One region of the Paenibacillus sp. E194 genome, then DNA from elsewhere that is predicted to be linked to it. Evidence: riboswitches for the same ligand, from Rfam matches in the RefSeq annotation. Region 1 holds a riboswitch; each other region holds the start of a gene.
What was found. A riboswitch is a leader RNA that binds a small molecule or an ion and turns the genes downstream of it on or off. The one in region 1 is predicted to bind cyclic di-GMP.
Positions count from the first base shown of each region.

Region 2: another riboswitch for cyclic di-GMP. It lies ahead of AZ66_RS33350 (glycosyl hydrolase family 18 protein); the one in region 1 lies ahead of AZ66_RS30510 (CAP-associated domain-containing protein).
Region 3: another riboswitch for cyclic di-GMP. It lies ahead of AZ66_RS01230 (CAP domain-containing protein); the one in region 1 lies ahead of AZ66_RS30510 (CAP-associated domain-containing protein).

Region 1 is NZ_JMDX01000053.1:7,893-14,934, forward strand. Features, by position in the region: gene AZ66_RS09835 (ABC-F family ATP-binding cassette domain-containing protein) at 1-1,365, opposite strand, end outside; gene AZ66_RS09840 (helix-turn-helix transcriptional regulator) at 2,041-2,481, shown strand; gene AZ66_RS09845 (macrolide family glycosyltransferase) at 2,478-3,659, shown strand; cyclic di-GMP riboswitch class I at 4,133-4,222, shown strand; gene AZ66_RS30510 (CAP-associated domain-containing protein) at 4,433-6,058, shown strand; gene AZ66_RS09855 (S-layer homology domain-containing protein) at 6,116-7,027, shown strand.
Region 2 is NZ_JMDX01000102.1:4,589-11,630, reverse strand. Features, by position in the region: gene AZ66_RS33350 (glycosyl hydrolase family 18 protein) at 1-3,365, opposite strand, end outside; cyclic di-GMP riboswitch class I at 3,475-3,559, opposite strand; gene AZ66_RS15365 (TrmB family transcriptional regulator) at 4,040-4,849, shown strand; gene AZ66_RS15360 (AzlC family ABC transporter permease) at 4,929-5,657, shown strand; partial or broken gene AZ66_RS15355 (AzlD domain-containing protein) at 5,648-5,975, shown strand; partial or broken gene AZ66_RS15350 (IS5/IS1182 family transposase) at 6,091-6,288, shown strand; gene AZ66_RS15345 (helix-turn-helix transcriptional regulator) at 6,435-7,042, opposite strand, start outside.
Region 3 is NZ_JMDX01000004.1:45,394-52,435, forward strand. Features, by position in the region: gene AZ66_RS01210 (SGNH/GDSL hydrolase family protein) at 1-914, opposite strand, end outside; gene AZ66_RS01215 (alpha/beta-type small acid-soluble spore protein) at 1,081-1,368, shown strand; gene AZ66_RS01220 (NAD(P)/FAD-dependent oxidoreductase) at 1,439-2,371, shown strand; gene AZ66_RS01225 (class D sortase) at 2,560-3,177, shown strand; gene AZ66_RS01230 (CAP domain-containing protein) at 3,250-4,308, opposite strand; cyclic di-GMP riboswitch class I at 4,437-4,527, opposite strand; gene AZ66_RS01235 (SpaA isopeptide-forming pilin-related protein) at 4,657-7,042, opposite strand, start outside.

The DNA.
Region 1 (7,042 bases):
GCTGTCCGTCAGCATCAATTCGCATAATCGCACCTTAGCCTGCTCTCCGCCGCTTAGCGAGCTGAGCGGCTGCCGAATATGCTCCTCTGTCAACCCAGTCATCGCAAGCAGCTTGCGTATCTGCTGATGTGTCATGTCTGTACGGAATGCACATAATTGATCAAGCGCGGACTCGTCGGATACGAACAGCTCCTGGGCAAAATAAGCGACCTTCACTCGCTCTCCTTGACGAACATTGCCATGCAGTGGGGTTAATTCCCCAAGCAGCGTCTTAAGCAGCGTTGTCTTGCCAACCCCATTATGACCGACAATCGCAATCTTCTCTCCTCGTTTCATCGACAGATTCAGAGGCAAGCATAGCGGCTTCGCATAGCCGATTTGCAGCTGTTCAGCCCTCATAATTCTACCTTCTGGCTCCACATGAACTTGGAAGGAAAATCGCGGCTTCGAACCAGAAGTTGGGCGATCAATCCGCGTCATGCGTTCAAGCATCTTCTCACGGCTCTTGGCCTGCTTCGCCTTGCGAATCTTATTTTTCTGGACAAAATCTTCGAGTCTGGAAATTTCCTTCTGTTGTCTGCTGTACGCTTCGTGCTGCTGCAATTTATTAAGCTCGTATACACTGCGGAATGCCTCATAATTTCCGACATAACGCTTAATGTTCTGGTGTTCGACATGGAAGATCGACGTGGCAATTTCATTTAAGAAAGAACTGTCATGGGAAATGACCAAGAAGGCTTGCTTATACCCCTTCAAATAGCCCTTCAGCCAATCAATGTGCACCTCATCCAAATAGTTCGTCGGTTCATCCAGCAGGAGCACATGAGGCTCTTCCAAGAGCAATCTCCCTAGAAGCAGCTTCGTGCGCTGACCTCCGCTCAACTTCTCGACATCTCGATCAAGACCAATATCAAGCAGCCCTAAGCCAGCTGCGATCTGTTCCAGCTTCACTTCAATCTCATAAAATCCCGAATACTCCAGTCGATGCTGAAGCTCCCCATACTTGGCAAGCCACAACTCCAGATTGTCAGCATCTTCGGCCATCTTGTGTGCCAGCTCCATCAAGTTCTGTTCCATAGCATAGAGGTGGCCAAATGCCCCGCGCAAATAATCGAGCACGGTCATCCCAGGCTGCAGATCAATATGCTGCTGCAAATAACCTACCTTCACATGAGGCAGCCACTCCACCTTCCCTGCATCCGGCAATAGCTCACCGGACAGAATGCGCAGCAATGTTGACTTGCCCGCACCGTTGCTGCCTACAATTCCGGCATGCTCCCCCGGAAGCAAGCGGAAGCTAATATCGAGGAATACTCGTTTATCTCCATAAAAATGGGTTACTTCTTCTACAGATAACATACTCATCTCATTCTCTCCTTTGCATGTGCGTTAATGATGCTCAACGCCAGGCGAGAGAACAGCTTCATAAAGAAAGTATTTGCTTGTGTGTATGCAAAAAAGGGCAAGGCGAACGAATCGCCTTGCCCTATACAAATAGCCCATAATAGGTAGTTCAATATGTCCTTAGTGCTGCAGGCCAATACGAACAGACCGTGTCTGTTGGTTCCGCTTGGTTCTGCACCCAAAGTTCATGAACGCATACTTGTATATGAAAAAAGGAATCGGTTCTTTATCCACTGTTCTTCGATTTGGCGTTAAGCTAAAAATGGGCAGACTTCTCCCGTCTTAAGCCAATTTCCGTTGAAGAACAGTTGACAATACCGCCATCCCCTTTCTAATCCTCATCATCATAAAATGGTATTACGAGGAAAATCATACACGATCATGGCTCGTCCTGTCAAGAATATGCAAAAACCGCCGTTCATTACTGTATTAATTTGATATGATATGGACGAATTACAGTGCAGGAGTATTGGACACGAGGCGTTCTTGGACGAGCTTGTACCTTAGGTTCATTTGACCCGCAAAATCGAAGTGTATGAATACTTCGCCACAATTCTTAACATAAACTGTTGCGAACTGTTGATAGATTTCCACCTTGGTTCTTCTATATATTTAATGTATACGGAGATGAAAAATATGATTGGTATGAATATTCGTGTGTTGCGTAAAAAGCATAAATTCAGTCAGGAACAATTAGCTGAGAAGGTAAACGTATCACGACAGACCGTAGCAAAGTGGGAAAACGGGGAGGCCTTGCCCGATATTTTTAAATGCAGGATACTCGCTGAACTTTTTCAAGTAACCTTAGATCAATTATCCCGTGATATGAGTGAAGAAGCGGCGAATCAGCTCGCTCCCAAGGGGAAGCAGTTCTTTGGTGTTGTGAAAGTAGGAGATCGGGGACAGATTGTCATTCCTAAACAGGCACGCGAAATGTATCAGATTCAAGCTGGTGATAAGCTGATTGTCTTGGGAGAAGATGCAACAAAAGGAATTGCTCTCTTAAAAAGTAATCATTTCATGGAATTTGTAGAGATGATCCAAAAAGCGGAGCGGGAGGTAGATGAATCAGAATGAGCAAAATTGTATTTTTTTCGATACCCGCGCATGGTCATACCAATCCGACCATTCCGGTGGTAGCCGAGTTAGTCAATAGAGGCCATCAAGTTTGGTACTATTCCTTTCTAGAGTTTCAGGAAAAAATAGAAGGTGCTGGTGCTGCATTTATTGCTTGTGATGAGTTCTTGCCCCAGCTATCACAAAAGGAAATGGATCGTAAGGTTGGCAAAGATTTTACAGCATTAATTGAGATGGTTGCCGATACGACCATCGCTTTGGATGAGAAGGTATGTAAGGAATTAAGGGAAATTCAGCCGGATTGTATTGTATCCGACTCTATATGCTTTTGGGGAAAATTATTTGCTAAAAAACTAGAAATTCCATATGTTTGTTCGACTACTACCTTTGCTTTTAACCAGTATACTGCGAAACTGATGAAGCGTGGTTTCATCGATTTATGGAGAATGATCGTGGGTTTGCCCCGAATGAACAGAAAAATTCAGTTGTTAAAGAATCATGGGTATGAAATAGAGAATTTTGTATCGATTGTTCAAAATAATAATGAAACAGACACCATTGTCTATACCACGAAAGAATTCCAACCGATGGCGGATACGTTTTCTGAGCGATATGCTTTTGTCGGACCTTCCATCAAGCAGTCTCCGTCGGTACAGAATATTAAAAGGGATAGAAAACTAATCTACATTTCCCTTGGGACGATACTGAATCAAAATCAAGCTTTTTACCAAAACATTATCCAGGCATTTGCAGATACGGACTATGATGTTGTGATGTCAGTTGGTGAAAAAACGGAAATTGCTTCTCTTGGCAACATACCAATAAATTTCACAGTGAAAAACGTCGTAGATCAAATATCGATATTACAGACAGCAGATGTATTTATTACCCATTGCGGTATGAATAGTACGAATGAAAGCCTGTATTTTGGAGTTCCAATGGTTTTATTTCCGCAACATAGCGAACAAGGATTAGTGGCTGATCGGGTTGCTCAACTGGGTGCAGGTTTAAAGTTGAAAGGAAAGAAGCCAAAATATGTGGCAGCAGCGGTATCTGAGGTGTTGACGAATCGGACATATCAGGAAAATGCGCAAAAACTGTCAGAAACTTTTCAGAATGCTGGTGGTGTAGTAGAAGCGGCCAATGTGATTCTAACTAAAATTGAAGTGAAATCTTAATGGTGTCCGATAATTACGTATTGAACTATAGACAAAAAACATAAAGAATCCCGCGGTATAGTATATCACGGGAGTTTGTCTTCAATCTAACTGAATTCAATGGAAATAGCCTTAGAAATATGGTCTCGACTGTTAGATGAAAATAATGTTGTAGACTGGGAGAGCCAATGAAAAAGACAATTGCCGAGCGATAACTCGTACATCACATATGTATTCCCGGAGCAAGCAGATCATTCCCATTGCGAGGTCTTTTCTGCATAGATACTGCTGGTAGCCTGAATGAGAGAATAGTAGATCGATCACTTTCGTGATCCTTTTTTAAAATGGGGCAGCTTCATTGAAGAAGTGCATGACTAACATAAATATCGTACTGGGTTGATAGACGTGGTACTTGATGAATTTTGCGTACCTATAGGCACAGTTGTATACAAGCTGTTCATTAACATGTTACTATAGACATTTAATCTGTAACATTTGGATAATGGCAAACCCTAGCGAAAGCAGGGGACGCAAAGCCACGGGTCTAATGTATTTCACAATGCGATGACAGCCGGGTTGCCCTAATTGCGACATTACGTGCGTCTTTTTTTAGTGCGCTGCCATTAGGGTGGCGCTTTTTTTGTGCTATTGTAAAACGTCCCCGCTGTTCATCTCATTTGATCGCAGAATGTAAAAGAATAGGAGATGAAATGATGCGGCCATGTTGTACAGCAACCAACAACGCAATGTACCAAGAACAGCATAAACACATTAAAGCAGGAAGAATGCGGCGTATGACGATTACAGCTAGCGCTGCGCTGTTAGCCGGGATACTTATCTATCAGCCGACCCTTTATGCAGCGGATAAGCTGGTCGGTAGTAAGATTACTGTCACGAAAACGAACAATGCTCCGCAGGCAGGGGCAGACCAACTGCAAGGCATCACCATAGGAATGAGCGAGGATCAACTATTCCAAAAAATCGGACTGCCGGTTCGCAAGGATCTAAGTGAATATGGCTTCGAGTGGTATATTTACAATCAGGATTATAAACATTACTTACAAGTTGGTGTTCAGGATCACAAGGTCGTTGCACTCTATACGAATGCGAATGATTCTTATGGCAGCATTGGATTCGGTTCAACCAAGCAGGAGGTAGAGGTAGCCTTCGGATCTTCCCTCAGTCAAATTAGGAAAGGCAATACGATTTACAATATGGACAACAGCGGACAATATAGCCTGCACAAGGTCGGCGGTATGTATGCAACCGTGTTCTATGATCTCCATCAAGGGAATACGGTGACGGCTGTCCAATTTATTGCCCAGGATGTGGAACTGGCGTTCAAGGGGTACTTTGGCACGCCTAGCAAGCGATTGCAGACAAGCTTTGAGCAACAAATCCTCGATTTGGCTAATGCTGTGCGTGTCCGCGAGGGCATGAAGCCATTGAAGTGGAATGAAAAGGCTGCGGGAACTGCTCGCAAGCATAGCGACGATATGGGGCTGAGAAGCTTCTTCGATCATAACAATCCGGACGGCAAATCACCGTTCGATCGGCTGAAGGCGGACGGAATCGTATACCAAAAGGCAGGGGAAAACATTGCTGCTGGACAGTCGAGTGCCATCTTCGTTCACGGGAACTGGATGAACTCGAAAGGACATCGTTCGAATATTTTGGGAGACTTTTCTCATCTAGGGGTGGGTGTGTACTTCGGGGGGAATTCAAATGTATATTACACACAGAACTTCGTCACGCAGAATTCCGTCGACGATAAAAAGCCCGATCCCGATGTTGTATCTCCTAGCCTCAGCAAATCTAAGGTTCTGACAGGAGATCCATTCGATGTAAAGGTCGAATATTCTGTGTCGGAAGCAGTATATTCAGCTTCATTCAGTCTTACTTATGACAGCCGCTTGACTCTCTTAGATATAAAGCCAAGCGTTACGATGGCTACCTATCAAAAGTTGAACTATCCGGATGTCCCACTTATCACGACAAAGAACATAACCGATTTACCTAATGGCCAGAAGCAATTGGATTACTCCGTAAATCTCAACGGAGGCGCTTATGAAGGAGACGGCGACATAGCAACCATCGCTTTCTTGAGCGACCAAGAAGGGAAATATACCTTCAATCTTGTAAATGCGAATCTGTTCAACGCAAACAATGAACGGATCCGAATCGGTTACATTCACTCGTCTACCGTTGATGTCATCAAGCCGTCTGTTCCGAATCCGAAGCCAGAGTTGCCTATTTCGTCTTCCTCATCTGAAGGCTCTAGAGGTTCTAGTAGTTCTACACCTTCGACTTCTGTGGGAACAATTCCAGCCGGTAAGACGATGAAGGCAGGATTACTGGCAGAGACGATGAAGGAGCATGCAGTGAATGCGGAGTTCAAGATAGATGCGAATACCGTGTAAAAACAGCTGCAGGACAAAAATGCCAAGCAGGTTCAACCCGATATTAGCGATGTAAGCATGAAGGATTACAATGAAGTCTCCTTCACGCTGGACAAATCGGCCGCCAAACTGCTGCAGGAATCAGGCAAGGATTTGCTTCTGTCTACAGCCGAATTCGATATTACCATTCCGAATAAGTCTATTGTGGAACTCATCGGAACGAGCGGACTCGAGCTTGTGGTGTCTCTTGCAGAGCATAAGGACAAAGGTTTTAGCAAGCATCATAGCGAGACGACCTTTACGTCTCCGATGATCACGATCCGTGGGCCGCAAGAAGCAAAGAATATCCTGTTGGAAATCTCCTTGAAGCTGATGGAAGCTACAAAAGATATTCGTAAGGCAGGCGTGTACGCAGAAGCTCAAGGCGTAACAACCAATGCTTGGAGCTATAAACTGGCCGGAATGAAGGCAGCTGATAAGAAGCATATTTCCTTCCAGATCACGCAGTTCGGCACCTACACGATTGCAGAGCATGCAAGATCCTTCGATGATCTTACTGCACATTGGGCAAAGGATGAAATTGAAGTCATTGCAGCTCACGGACTGATGCGCGGCAAAGACAGCATACACACATTCAAGCCGAACGAAGTTATTACCCAAGCGGAGTTCGCCACCTTGCTTGATCGCTTGACGAATAACGAAAAGACTTGGGAACAGCGGATTGCAGAGCCTGGGGCACGTAAACCGATTACTCGCGAAGAAATGGTCGTGATGCTTACGCGGGCATTGAAAATTGATCTGTCCCATTCAAGCGCTTCGCTTGGATTTAAGGATGAAGCATACATCTCACAGGATGCAAAGACAGCCGTTGTGTACGCAGTGAGCAAAGGACTTATCAAAGGAACCACCGATAACAAACTTGATCCGGCGGGAACGCTCACTCGAGCGCAGGCGGCACTCGTCTTGTACCGCGTGATACACGAGCAATAAGATATTCATCATGAC
Region 2 (7,042 bases), on a different contig from region 1:
ACTGGCTTGTGATTGATCTTTTCTGCCACAGTGATCGTGCGTTCAGCAACTGCTTGCTGTCCTTGGCTGTTCTCTACGGTGTACACCAGCTTATAGGCTCCTGGGGTAGAGGAGTCAACCGCTCCTTCGATCACGATGCGATCGGTCAGGTCGCCGTCCTGTTTGTCCGTAGCGGTAACTCCGTCTCTCGGATCAAATTGCTCGCCAACGAAGATTGTTTTATCTGCTGCACCATGAATCACAGGTTTTGAAATTACCGGCGGGGTGCTACCATTTCCGAATGTTTTGAAAATATCGGTAAATTGATATTGGGCCGTTACGCCGCTGTTGTTTTCCAACATTGCATCCCGGTTCATCGACCAGAAGGAGGTCATCGCCAGCCCTTTCTCGATCGCATGATCCACAACCAACTGCGACCACTCCGTCGTAAAGATCGGATGAAGGTTGCTTTCGAACCCGATAGATGGTGTCGTACCAATGATTCCATAAGCCTCTTGATCGGTTAGATCGATGTTGGCGAATTGCTTGTAGTATTGCTTCACTTGATTTTTCGTCGAATCAACGGCTCTCAGAGAAGCTGAACCATAGTTTTCGCCAGGCTGGAGCGTACCACTGCCGTAGTTCATCGTCATGATGTTCACGACGTGGACATCCACGGCAGCAGACAAGTAAGCTTCCAACACATCCAGTTGAACAGAAGTCAGACCGCTTGGCAGTACAGGGAGTGTTATTACGATATCGACTCCCGTTGCATCCTGCAGCTTCTTAATCGCCTTTGCGTTGGCGATATTCATGTCTTTGTTCTGAGCGCCGCCCTCAATGTCAAGGTCAAATCGGGTCAGTCCATAGCCTTGAACCAGCTCCATATAAGTATTAAAGAGCGTATCGGTATCTTGAGTAACTTCCCAGAATGCAGCTCCGTTCGCACCGCCTAGCGAGATCGTGACATCTCCGCCCAACTCGCGAATTTCCCGGATGGACTGCTTAATTCCTTGATATTGGGTGTCTTGCGGATTCTTTTCGCTTAGTAATGCATGTCCTCCCCAGCCCCATTGCACTTTGCCGTCCGCTACTTGATGCCCAACGGGCTGAACAAAGCCAAGATTGAAGAATTTCACGCCGGTATCCTCGGAAATTCTGGCAAGGTTAGGAGCGCCGTTGTTGGAATAGCCCGGCTTGGTAACCCATGCAACCATGTCGATGAATGGGGAATTGATTTGCTTCGGCCACTCGATTCCTTGGCCAACCCCAAAGTCATACCCCGGTGCTGTCGTTTCGATAACGGTAATGGTACGTTGTTTCTCGACCGTTAATCCTTGCGAGTCCGTAACGGAGTAAACCAGCTCATACTTGCCGGCTGCATTCGTATTGACTTCTCCCGTCACGGCAATATGGGATGTGAGATCTCCGTCTTCTGCGTCCGTAGCCGTTACGCCAGCCAGCTTATCAAAGTTGTCGCCGACTGTAAGCGTCAGGTTCGTTACGCCATGCAATACAGGCGGTTGATTCTTGCTTGGAGCTTCATCACCCCAAATGAGTTGTCTGTTCATTTCTGGGCTGTTATCCGACACCCGCTGAACCAGCTCCATGCTTGTAATCTTGGCATCTCCCTTTAGTTTGAACGTATAGGATCTGCCAGTTTCAATCGTTTTTGCATCATAGACCGATTTCAAATCGACGACCGTGTAACCGTTCTCATTAGTTACGATACCCGCCAAATAATCGCCGGAAGTCAGCGGCCCATCGGCTTGGATGTAAAGCTTCGGCAGCTTAACCGTTTTCGCGCCTCTTTCCACGGCTCTCAACACTGAATTCGATTCGGTCAAGGACTCGTTATTGAAGAGGGAAATTTCAACCCCTTTATTGTTGCCCCAAGCTTCTGTATACGATTTCACATCTGCCGTAACGTCCAGCTTGGTATATTTAATTTCATGGGTTGTCAACGGCTGGCTTCCGAAGAGGCCTTCTTTCGTTGTCTTTGTTAATTTGTCACGCTTGGTAGGATTCGTAGTAGGGGCATCGTTGGAAGCCATCCAAGCAATTACGCCGCCCAGACCATTCTCGAGCACATATTTCGTTTTCTCTTGAATGGATCGTTCATTGTCATAGGTGTAGAATACGCCAGTTGTCCCATCATACAGATAGGGAGCTTTGGCTGCATCATCCCAATATTCCTTGAGATTTGGGTAAGTGGCCTTTAGCTTGTCAAGGTTGCGATAAGACCAAATCCCTGTTCGACGGCCGGCGTCCCCAATGGTGAGCGCTGCTTCGCCAACCGCGCCGCGGGATGGAGACTGATCCGCATCCTTGGCGGATAGTGCCGCTTCGCCGAATAGTCCTGGATGACTCGGATCGGATCCTTGCGACACTTTATCCCAGCCGCGAGTGTAGTAGGCCGCCCCAATCACAATCTTGTTCGGCTCGGCACCTTGCTCAATCAAGTATTTTACGCTTTCGTCGACCGACAGGTTGTTGCCCGTGAGCGGGTCGTTCGGATTCGTATACAAGCCAGTATGATGGCCGCTTACTTCATCCCATGCGCCGCGCATGTCATAGTTCATAATGTTGGCGAAGTCTACAATGTTGAACAGTCTAGGCACATCTATGCCGATATCGATCTTGCTCTTTGGCGCCGGAAGCGCAACAGACAGTTCATACGCTTTCCCAAGCTCGGATCCTTGCTTATTCAATGCGTTTTTGAGGTCTTGCAGGAGCAAAATATAATTGTTTTTATCCTCCGGCGTGGCGTATTTCGTGCCTTCATCGTTCTTATTATCGACCAGATCAGGCTGTCGAATTTCAGCTGGGAACTCCCAATCGACATCCACGAAGTCCATGTTCGTGTACTTGATGAATGTCATCACATTTTGGATCAGATTCGCCCGTTTTGAAGCATCGGCCGCTACGACAGAGAAGTCGCCTGATTTCGACCATCCGCCAAGAGAGATGCCAATCTTCAGATTCGGGTTTTCTGCGCGCAATTGCTGTAGGGCGATAAGGCTGCCCGCATTGGCCGCTTGCCATTGTACGCCTTCCTGGCCGACAGGCGCTTCTACAGCCGCATCTTTGTCCGTAAAGACAAGGTTGCCTTGGGCGTCAAAATCGAGAAACGCATAGTTCAAGTGGGTTAATTGATCGCCAGGAATATCCTTGGGATAGAAGTTCCCTTGTCCTCCCCAAATCGACCAATCGCCATAGTACATAACATTCCGGATTTCCTTTGTCGCGTTTTTGACCACAGGTTCCTGTGCTGCGGAAACAGCCGACCCTGCATAAGCCGGTGCCAACGAAGACACGAACATCATGATGGTCACTACCGTCATTGCGAATAATCTCCGGGCACTCTGCTTTTTCCTAGTCTTCATCCGTTACTCACTTCCTATCAATAGATTTTATTAATAGGCAGCTAGGGTGGGGGATCTTGCTATAACTATACAAAACAACGCATACGACTAATAGGGTTAGGATCTATTAATCGGCAACTGGCTAGCATAGAATTTCTTCCTTAGCCCCTTTAGTTTTGCGTCACTAGATTTCCCTAGCTTTGCCTAGTAATATCTGTGCAAACATGCATACTCTTGCATAACGATACATGTTTACACCGTTAAATATACAGCAGTTTCGCGTTTATTTAATGGGTCATACGGATTATTTGTGAATATCTGAACATAGTTCGATATTATTATTCACTTATAACCCTATCATGTTAAAATCCGGATGCGATAAGAGGATGTTATATGAATTCCATATGGTTTGATGTTGGGCATCAGCCCCGTAACTGCGCCGTTCTCTCGATATTCCCTGCAATGTATTTTTACATATTCCAAATTTGCGATAAGGCTTGGGCAGTAGGTCTAAAGGGAGGGGGTGAGACTATTTAAATTTGGATAAACGATCCAGAGTTCGTAAAATGATAACCGAGTGTAACTTTCCTTATAAGTCAAATTAATGCAATCAATATCGTTCATTCGCTATAGCTTTGACAGCTAATTCATTTTATTTTATAGTAAGTAACACACTAACTACTAAAGGAGTTGCCATGGAAGAACTTTTTAAAGAACTTCAGAAATGGGGCTTTTCACAATATGAATGTAAAGCGTACATAGGGCTTTTGAAAAACTCCCCTATAACCGGATATGAAATAAGCAAAAGGTCGGGTGTGCCTCGTTCAACGATTTATGAAGTATTGGCAAAATTAATGGATAAAGGTGCGGTGTACACAGTACCTTCTGACCCCGTAACCTATGCACCTTTACCAGCAAAAGAGTTAATCCATCGATTGCGTAATGACTTTGACAATTCTATGGATTATCTTGAAAAGAATTTATCTGCGTTAGAAAGTGAACAAGAAGTAGATGTTATTCGACGCATCAGCAGTGATGAGCGCGTTGTGGCCGAAATGATTGACATAATCGATAAAGCTAAAAAAGAAATATGGTTGTCGATCTGGGAACCACAAGTCGCTTCGATAAAAGGTGCTATAGATGAGCGGATAAAGGATAATATCCACGTCTTTTCTATTCTTTTTGGAGCACCTGAGATTCAGCTTGGGGCAACTACTCATCACAATTACATGGCTCCAGAAGTAGCTGAGGAACGTATGAACGGCCGCTTAACGATTGTTGCACGAGATAATGAAGAAGTCTTAATTGCAAATTTCGCGCCAAATACACCTGCATGGGCGGTAAAAACGGAAGACCCGGCACTTGTGTTAATCGCGATGGAATACATCAGGCATGACATTATGTTCTCAGAATTAGTGAAAGAAGTGGGCCCAGAGAAAGCAGAAGCGCTTTGGAAAAACGCTCCTAACCTATTTCATGTTGTTACCGGGAAACGGTTCAAATAAATTGAACCGTATTTTCTTTCACTTTTTCGTAGTAGTTAGTAAGTTAGCTTCTAATACTTGAAAATAAAGAGGGAATGAAATGAGTCTGTCGAACGTCCAAATGAATTCGTCTCCGAGAGATGAGGATAGCTTTATCCAAGGAGTAAAAGATTGTGTCCCCACGCTGCTGGGTTATTTAAGTATCGGATTAGCTGCAGGTGTGATCCAAAAGACTGCGGGACTTAGCATCACTGAGATCGCTCTGATGTCTATGATTCTCTATGCTGGCTCAGCTCAGTTTATTGCTGCGGGTATGATAGCAGCAAGTAGTTCGATTACTGCCATTATTATTACGATTTTCTTTGTCAATCTTCGTCATATTTTACTTAGTGCCGCACTAGCACCTTATTTCCGGCATCTTACTCCACTTCGCAACATGCTAGTAGGTACTCTACTCACCGATGAGACATTCGGTGTCGCGATTACCGAGGCGGCCAAGAGAAAGCGAATCAGTGAGAAATGGATGCATGGTCTCAACATAACCGCTTATGTAAATTGGCTTGTAGCGAATCTAGCAGGAGCATTTTTGGCACAATGGATTTCGAATCCGGAGAAATTCGGACTAGCATTTGCCTTGCCAGCTATGTTTATTGGCATTCTCGTACTCTCCATGTTAGGGCGAAATAGAATCAAACTTGATATCGTTGTCGCAATTATTGCAGTGGTCATTGCTGTGGGAAGTTCTTTCTTTTTGTCCAGCAGTATGGGCGTTATTGTGGCTACAATTATTGCTTCAACAATAGGAATGGTGGTAGAAAAATGGAAGTAAGATGGGACATTTTTTTGATTATTCTAGGCTCAGCTTTTGTCACGTTCATTCCAAGGGTCGTTCCTCTTATGGTGCTTAGTCGTTTTGAATTACCAGAATGGGCAATGCGTTGGTTAAATTATGTTCCCATTTCTGTAATAGCAGCTCTGATAGGTCAAGAGATATTTATCCATGACGGAAAGCTTACATCTCTTACCAACAACATTGAATTTTTTTGCAGCCATACCGACTTTTTTAATTGCGATAAAAACAAGAAGTTTATTGGGAACCGTACTGGGCGGTATTATTTCCATTATCATTTTACGCTTATTGTTTTGAAACTTGATACTAGAGTTTTATCGAGGATACATGGCTATGAGTATAAAATTTTATATGCGCGCTGTAAAAAGGGTCTAGTGGCTGAAATACCTACTGCCAAAAACTACACACCTAGCAAATGGTATTCCAAGAGGGAGAATTTTTCAAAACAAAGGCAAAAGAACGCTACAAAATTGAGGCGAAGAACAGTGAACTCAAACATAGACATGGGTATGGCGTAGCGTTATCCTTAGATCTTGTTGGCATGGAGTTACAAGGCATAATGGCAATCTTCGCTCTTAACGTGAAGAGAATAGTAAAGCTACCGAAGTGAGAAGCCAGTGGTACAGGCTTGTGTATACAGTGAAAAAGACGACTATTATCCCATAAATAGAATAATAGTCGTCTTTTGTTTCGCTCTACGGCCTCGGATTGATCCAAGGTTGTATTGCTCGATTTATTGTTCTGATTCGATTGGGGCTACTTGTCGTTGCGAGATATCATTTGATGATAACGATAAACACTTGATTCCGACATTCCCATTATTTCAGCAACTTCATTTATTGTACCTTTAACTTCAAATACCCCGTATTCCTTTAATTTGAAAATAGCAAGTTTCTTTTGTTCAGGTGATAACTGAGCACCGGATTCTAATATATCTTTATCTATTACTCCATAAATGATATTACGAATATTATCGGTAAGTTTTTCAATAGGTTGTTCCTGGTCAGTTTCCTGTTCGATAAGATCTATAGCTGAACTTAGATTGGCCAATTTTAATATATCCTTTGCGACTTTTCTATAGACATCCGCATCAAAATTTATACATAAAAGACCTTGTAATTGACCTTCACGATCTTTTATAAATAAAGTTGATGAACGGAATTTTTTACCTCTTGGTCCTTCTCCAACATAATCTACAACATAATCCTTTTTTAAATATACCTTTTCGTTGATTAATTTTTTTGCATAGTCAGTTAAAGGGCCATTTAAAGATCTTCCACTTAAGTCTCCATTGACTATGTGACCGATTTGAGAACCCCCATTAGGATTTAAAACATGTAATACAAATTCATAATTAGATCCCA
Region 3 (7,042 bases), on a different contig from region 1:
TTGCGTACTTGATGCAGTCTGGAGTCCTCCTCATCGAAGCGTGTGAAGGAGAATGCGAGTCTCGATAATATAAGAATCGGAACTTCTGGATGCGCTTCACGATAAATCCGTACGAATCGCGGCAGTGTCTCCGCATACCGTTCTGGAGAGACGCTGTTCGCTTCGTAGTCCAGAATAAGACAAGCCGGATCGGATATAGATGCAATAATATGAGCCAGCTCGGCCTCTCCTTTTCCATGACCAGAAAAGCCTAAGTTAATAAATTCACGATTGATTCTTCGACTAAGAATGTTCGTGTAACACATTCCAGGACGCATGGCGCATGCCCCTTGGGTGATGGAGGTTCCGTAAACAATAACCTTGCCTGGATCCTCATAAGCAGGCGGGGACTCCACGATGGCCTCCCTTTTCAACCCGACCATAATCTCCTCTACCCCTTGATACAGCGGGAAGTTCAGAACTACAAGCCTCTTCTCTGCCTTATCTCGGAAAAATAGGACAGACTCATATTCAGAATCTCTAGGATTCCATCCTGCCGTCGTGCTTCGGTAGTGGAGATGTCCATCCGCTTCCACATAACAATCGAAGCCGCACTGCCCCGTCGCCGACATATGATACATATCGTGAGGGCCAGATAACTTTACCCGTAGGAACAACTTCGAAGAATCCGTCACGAAGCGGATCTGACCACCTGCTGTATGATTCGCCAGCCAGTCGACCCCCTCTGGAATCTTGTGTTCTGGAGAGATGGGGAGCCGTCGATATTTCCCCTCCGTAGACAGCCAGTGTAATCCAGCAATTGCGAACGGCGCTTCAAGCGGCGAATACCAGAACACATCGGATGTATCCGTCCTCTGCTGCTCCACCGTTAACTCTGCTTCCTCCACTTGTACATCTTGATATTCCGAATCCATTTGCAAGCTCCTCTCGAATGTGGTGCGCTTACCCAAACAGATTGCTTATTCACTGGATTAATTCTCCATAGTATATTCCTACTCCTCTTCACTTCTTACATAATTTCGATTGGGAGGGGGAATGTATGAAGAGTAACTATTTTGAAGACACAGGAGGAACACGGTTATGTCCCGAAGAAGTCGTCGAAAGCTGCTTGTTACAGGTGCCGAGAACAGCGTCAATGCTTTTAAAGCCGAGGTCATGCGCCGCGAAGGATTTGCAGTAGATCCGAACCGGCCGAATGATGTCAAATATGAGGTAGCTAAGGAACTGGGTGTGCCGTTGCAAGAAGGGTACAATGGACAGTTGTCAACGGAAGATGCAGGCCGCGTTGGCGGACGAATCGGCGGCTCGATGGTGCGGGAGATGATTCGCCTTGCTCAGGAGAATTTAACGAAGCAGCAGGGGAAGTAAGATCTCTTGTTTGGCATGCCAGGCATTATTTCAAGAAATAATCATTCAGCAAGGGTAGGAGTGTCTGCTTATGTGCTATGAGAGCATTATTATTGGTGGCGGCATTGCCGGACTGCAAGCTGCCATTCAGCTGGGGAGGTATCGACACCGCGTGCTGGTGATTGATAGTGGTTATGGCAGATCGACGATATGCCGTTCCTACCATAATGTGCTCGGATGGCCTGAGGGAGTGTCCGGTACTGAGCTTCGTCTTTTGGGTAAACAGCAGGCCACGTCGTTAGGCATACATCTGCTTGATGATACCGTGACGAGTCTCGCACCTAATGGCGAGCGTGGCTTCACCGTGACGACAACAGAGAATGGCCTCTTCACAGCAAGTACACTCCTGCTCGCCACTGGAATCGTGGATCGGCTTCCATCCTTGCCCAATCTCATGCCTTGCCTAGGCCTTACGGTGTATGTGTGCCCTGATTGCGATGGTTATGAAGTGAGCGGTCGGCGAACCATTGTGCTTGGTTCTGGCACTACAGGAGCTGATATGGCACTAACGCTATTGTATTGGACCCGTGACGTCGTCTATGTGAATCACGAGCAGAAGCCCTTGTCTGCTGATCAAATGCACCAATTGGACGCTCAGCGAATTGAAGTAATTAAAGCACAGATTGAAGAAGTAGTATGTGAGGCAGAAGGTGTCTTCCGTGGCGTGAGACTTTCCGATGGAAGGATCATTGATGGAGAGCGTGGATTTGTTGCCTTCGGAGGCAATGAGGTGAAGTCCTCCCTCGCAGAGCAGCTTGGGATAGAACGTCATGAAAATAAACACATTATGGTGGATCCACGTACGAAAATGACCAATGTCCCCAACGTATGGGCAGCAGGAGATGTATGTGTGCATTCGGAACAGGTTACGATTGCGATGGCGGAAGGTTCACAAGCTGCCATTTGGATGCATAAAGCAATCCGTCAACAGGCTTCCTCTAAAGAAGGATCCTCATCACCTTAGATTTTGCCAATGCCACCTTCCAGCATCCGATTGCTGCATTTGAGTTTCACTGCTGCTATCCGATTCCCTACGAAATCGCACCTACCATCATGGTGAGTTATGGAAAACATATTGCTACATACGGTACAATAGAGGCACAGACATAGTGCGTTAAGGGGGTGCCTCTTATTACGAAGAAGAATCAAATCATGTCCAGACTGCTTGGTTTCACGGCTCTATTGTTTCTCCTTGCTGGGTTAGCTCTTATCCTATATCCGAAGTGGAATCAATACAACGAACAACAAAGAGAGCTTCGTCTCCTTACTGAGTGGGACAACTTGCCGCAAGACAGCATTCAAGTAATCTCCAAGACACAAACCGATTCAACCACACCAAAAAAACGGGAGCCTAAATCCATTGACGGTCTCCTAGTATATGGGGCAATATCGATCGACAAAATCGATCTGCGAGAACCTATGGTAGAAGGAGCCACACCTGCTTCTCTCAAGGTTGGAAGTGGAATCGTTGTCCCCGGCCGAATGCCAGGCGAGATTGGCAACTTTGTATTGGCGAGCCATCGCAGTCTGACATTCGGCAGACACTTCAACAGGCTCGATGAGTTGAAAAAAGGCGATAAAGTTCAATTAGAAACATCAGATCAGACCTACACGTATACCGTGCAATCGAAATCCGTCGTGACCCCAGAAGACCTGTCCGTTCTCGATCAGAATCCAACAGACCGGGAGCTGACACTCATCACCTGTGATCCAATCGACACAGCCACACACCGACTTATTGTGAAGGCTGTCATGGAGAAGACTCCTTAAGCCGCATCAATCAAAGACGCCTCCAACACCACTGTTTCTGTGGGATTGAAGGCGTCTTTTTACCACGGCCTGCTAGCTTCGTGGTGTATAGAAGTTTTCCGTGTAGTAGACTTTCGATTTACCTCCGAAAAATACGCCTACACCCATCCGCGAATAATCCCCTAATATGTTAGCACGGTGCCCTTCCGAGTTCATCCAGTTCTCATGAACGAAGATAGCACTCGTCTGGCCAGCGGCAATATTCTCTCCTGCGGACTTATATATGATTCCGTCTGCCTTTATTCGATCGAACGGCGACTTGCCATCCGGGTTATTATGATCGAAGAAGCTTCTTACTCCCATATCACCGCTATGCTCGCGTGCTGTTCCCGCGATCTTATCGTTCCATTGCAGCGGCTTCTTGCCATTGCGTACGCGAACCGCGTTCGTTAAATCGAATATTTGATGTTCGAAGCTTGTCCGCAATTGCTCGCTAGGCGTTCCGAAGTAGCCCTTGAACGACAATTCCACAGCTTCAGCAATGAATTGGACAGCTGTTACTGTACCGCGCTGATTCAAATCATAGAACACCGTCGCATAAGCGTCGCCCATCTTGTGCATACTGTATGTTCCGCCGTTATCCTTGTAATTGTAGATGGTATTCCCTTTCTTAATTCGGCTGATAGAAGACCCGTAGGCTACTGCGACTTCCTGCTTCGTCGAACCAAATCCAATGCTGCCATAATCAGCCTTAGCATTCGAGTATAGGGCTACAACTTTCTTGTTGAGCACACCGACCTGCACATATTGCTTATAGTCCTTGTTATAAATGTACCACTCGAACCCGTACTCGCTTAAGTCTTTGCGTGTTGGTTGTCCCAGTCGCTCGAAGAGCTGCTTCTCACTCATACCGAGCGAAATGCCCAGAACCTTGACTCCTGCCGCCTGTGGCGCATTCAATTCTGATGCAGCAGCCCCACTTCCGCTTGTTGCATCCGCTGCATAGAGAGTTGGCTGTGGCATGAACATGCCGAACAGCAATGCAGCACTAAGCCCTATTGCAATTCGTCGCTTGGTGCCTACTAATGATTGTTTTTCTTCTACTTGCCAGTTTGCGTTGTTGTCAGTTGTTGCCATACAACGTGTCCCCATTCTTACCATCTCCCATTCTTTGACGTTATCCGCTCGAATGAGATGAACACCAGGGGCGCTTCTTGTATATACAAAAAAGCGCCACCCTAATGGCGGCGCACTTAAATAGACGCTCGTATTGTCGCAATTAGGGCAACCCGGCTGTCATCGCATTGTGTAAATGCATTAGACCCGTGGCTTTGCGTCCCCTGCTTTCGCGAGGGTTTGCCATTATCCAAATGTAACCGTTATATGTCTATGGTAACATGCAACAGAACTGCTTGTACACACCTGAACGATTGTAATCTTCTGTATGTGGACAGAATAGTAGGATGCCCGCCAAGGAACTCTCCTTGGCGGTTCATCACATCAACGTCTTACAAATAATCGCTTCCGAGCAATCCACATGAGTGCTGCGGCAGTAATTAGAATCATACCGACGATTGGCGATACAGGCGCTTCTTCACCAGTTTGCGGCAGCTTGCCGCCCGGTTTAGGATTCGGCTTCTTCGAATCCGTCTTGGCTCCTAGATCTGCATCATCCGGACTTCCTTCATCATCCTTGTCACCGTCTGGATTGCCCTTGTTTCCGCCCGGCTCCGTCGTATCTTCTGTATCTGGATCAGTTGTCTCACCAGGTACAGTTGGTCGATCAGGGTCAGTCGTCGTTCCAGGATTTGTTGGCGTCTTTGGATCTGTAGGATCGACGATCTGCCCAGGGATCGTTGGAATGTTCGGATCTGTCTTGGGAGGTGTCTTGTCGCCTGGCTTGCTTGGCTCCCACGGTTTGTAAGGATCCGTCTTGCCCCCTCCATCGGTATAACGGACATTCTCAACCGTAACGACAGTCAACTGTCCTCCCGTAATTTCGAACCCAATCCATGTAGTATTGCGAATATAGCCGCTCGGCGCCTCAGTTTCTTCGAAGAAGTATTTACCCGGCTTCAAGGCTGGAAGGAATGCTTCTCCGTTCGTATCCGTCGTCAGGATTGGAAGCTCTGCTCCTGCCTCATTTTTAACCAGTTGCTTCTCCTCATCCAGAAGGCGGAACTTAGCACCAGACAGCTTTTTCTCTTTATTCTCATATGCAATCTTAATCACCTTCACTGAACCCGTCGGCGGTAAATCAAGTGTATTACGTATCATGACTACTGCTTCCTTGCCAGCGTTCACATCAAACTCGATTATTTCCAAGTTCAACACATATCCGACTGGCGCCTTTGTTTCTTCTGCATAATACTTGCCCGGATTCAGGTTCGGAATCGTGACTTCGCCATGCTCATTCGTGATTAGCAGCGGCAATTCCAAGCCTGCTTGATCCTTGACTGGCTGCTTATTCGCATCCAGCAAACGGAACTCCGCACCTGGCAATTTCCTTTCTTCATTGGCCGCATCAACTTTAACCAACTTAGCAGTTCCGGTCTTAGGCACTTCAGGCTCACGTGTATTCGGTACCTTCACTTCAGCTACTGCCTTCTTGCTTACTGTGAATTCAAATAAATCACCGTTCAACACATACCCTACCGGTGCCTTCGTTTCTTGCGCGAAGTATTGGCCTGGATTCAGATTGGTAATGATTAATTGGCCATGTTCATCCGTTACCAACTGTGTCAATTCTTTGCCTGTTTGATCCTTGGCTGGCTGCTTATGTGCATCAAGGATACGGAATTCTGCACCAGGGAGTGTAGTATTCGTGCCTGCCGCCACTTTAATGATTTTCACCGATCCTGGAACCAGTTTGTTCAAGACGGTAACCGGTGTGTCCGTTCCGTTCTTGACTTCAACTGTAATCGGCTGAGTATTGAGCACATACCCTTCTGGCGCTGTCTTTTCTACTACATAGTAGGTGCCGCTCTTTAAATTGTCGAAGTTCAGGATACCATCTGCAACAGTTTGCTTCGCGGCAATGATATTTCCTTTCGCATCTTTAAGGACAAATTCCGCACCAGAGAGCAACGCACCGCTAGCTGCATCTTTCTTCGTTACAGTAATGGAGCCAGGAAGTGGTGTGTTCTCAACCGTACGCGTTGCTAGTGTTGTCTGATCCTTTTTAATATCAAATTGAATCGGCTTTGGATTTGAATCCAACTTATATCCCTCAGGAGCCTTTACCTCAATAAGTTGGTATTTGCCTCCGGGTTGGAGATCTTTCAGCCTAAGCTTCCCGTTTTTATCCGTCTGCTCATCCGTTCTACCAGGAACATCCTGATACACGTCATGTTCATCCTTTAATTGAAGCTTGAAGATGGCGCCCTGCAGCCCCTTGGATGGATAATCCGCATCGACCTTGGTCAACTCGAATTCCCATACGCCTTTCGTGTTTTTGATGACTTCTATTTGCTCGTCTTTTTTGAACGAAACAGAGCTCCAACCATCACCTTGAATAAAATATCCTTTTGGCGCTTCTACTTCTTTGAGCTTATATTTTCTAAATCTCTTATCTGTAAAAGTTGCCTCACCATTCTTATCAGTAACCAATTTTTCTAGTAAGACAGTTCCCGATTGATCATAGAGTTCAAATTCAACTCCTGGTAGCGTGATTTTTTCATTGTTTGCATCTACTTTTTTAATAATTAATTTACCGCGTCCTGAAGGGTTTGCTCCCCCTCCAGCTCCAGAGAGACTCACCTGAATTTGTGCCTCTTTGTTACCTTGACCAACTGTCTGCCCCTTAAAAGACACATCATTGGTAATGACATCACCGTCATTAGCATCAATATAGGATTGATACTCCATTCGGTACGATGTTTCCAGA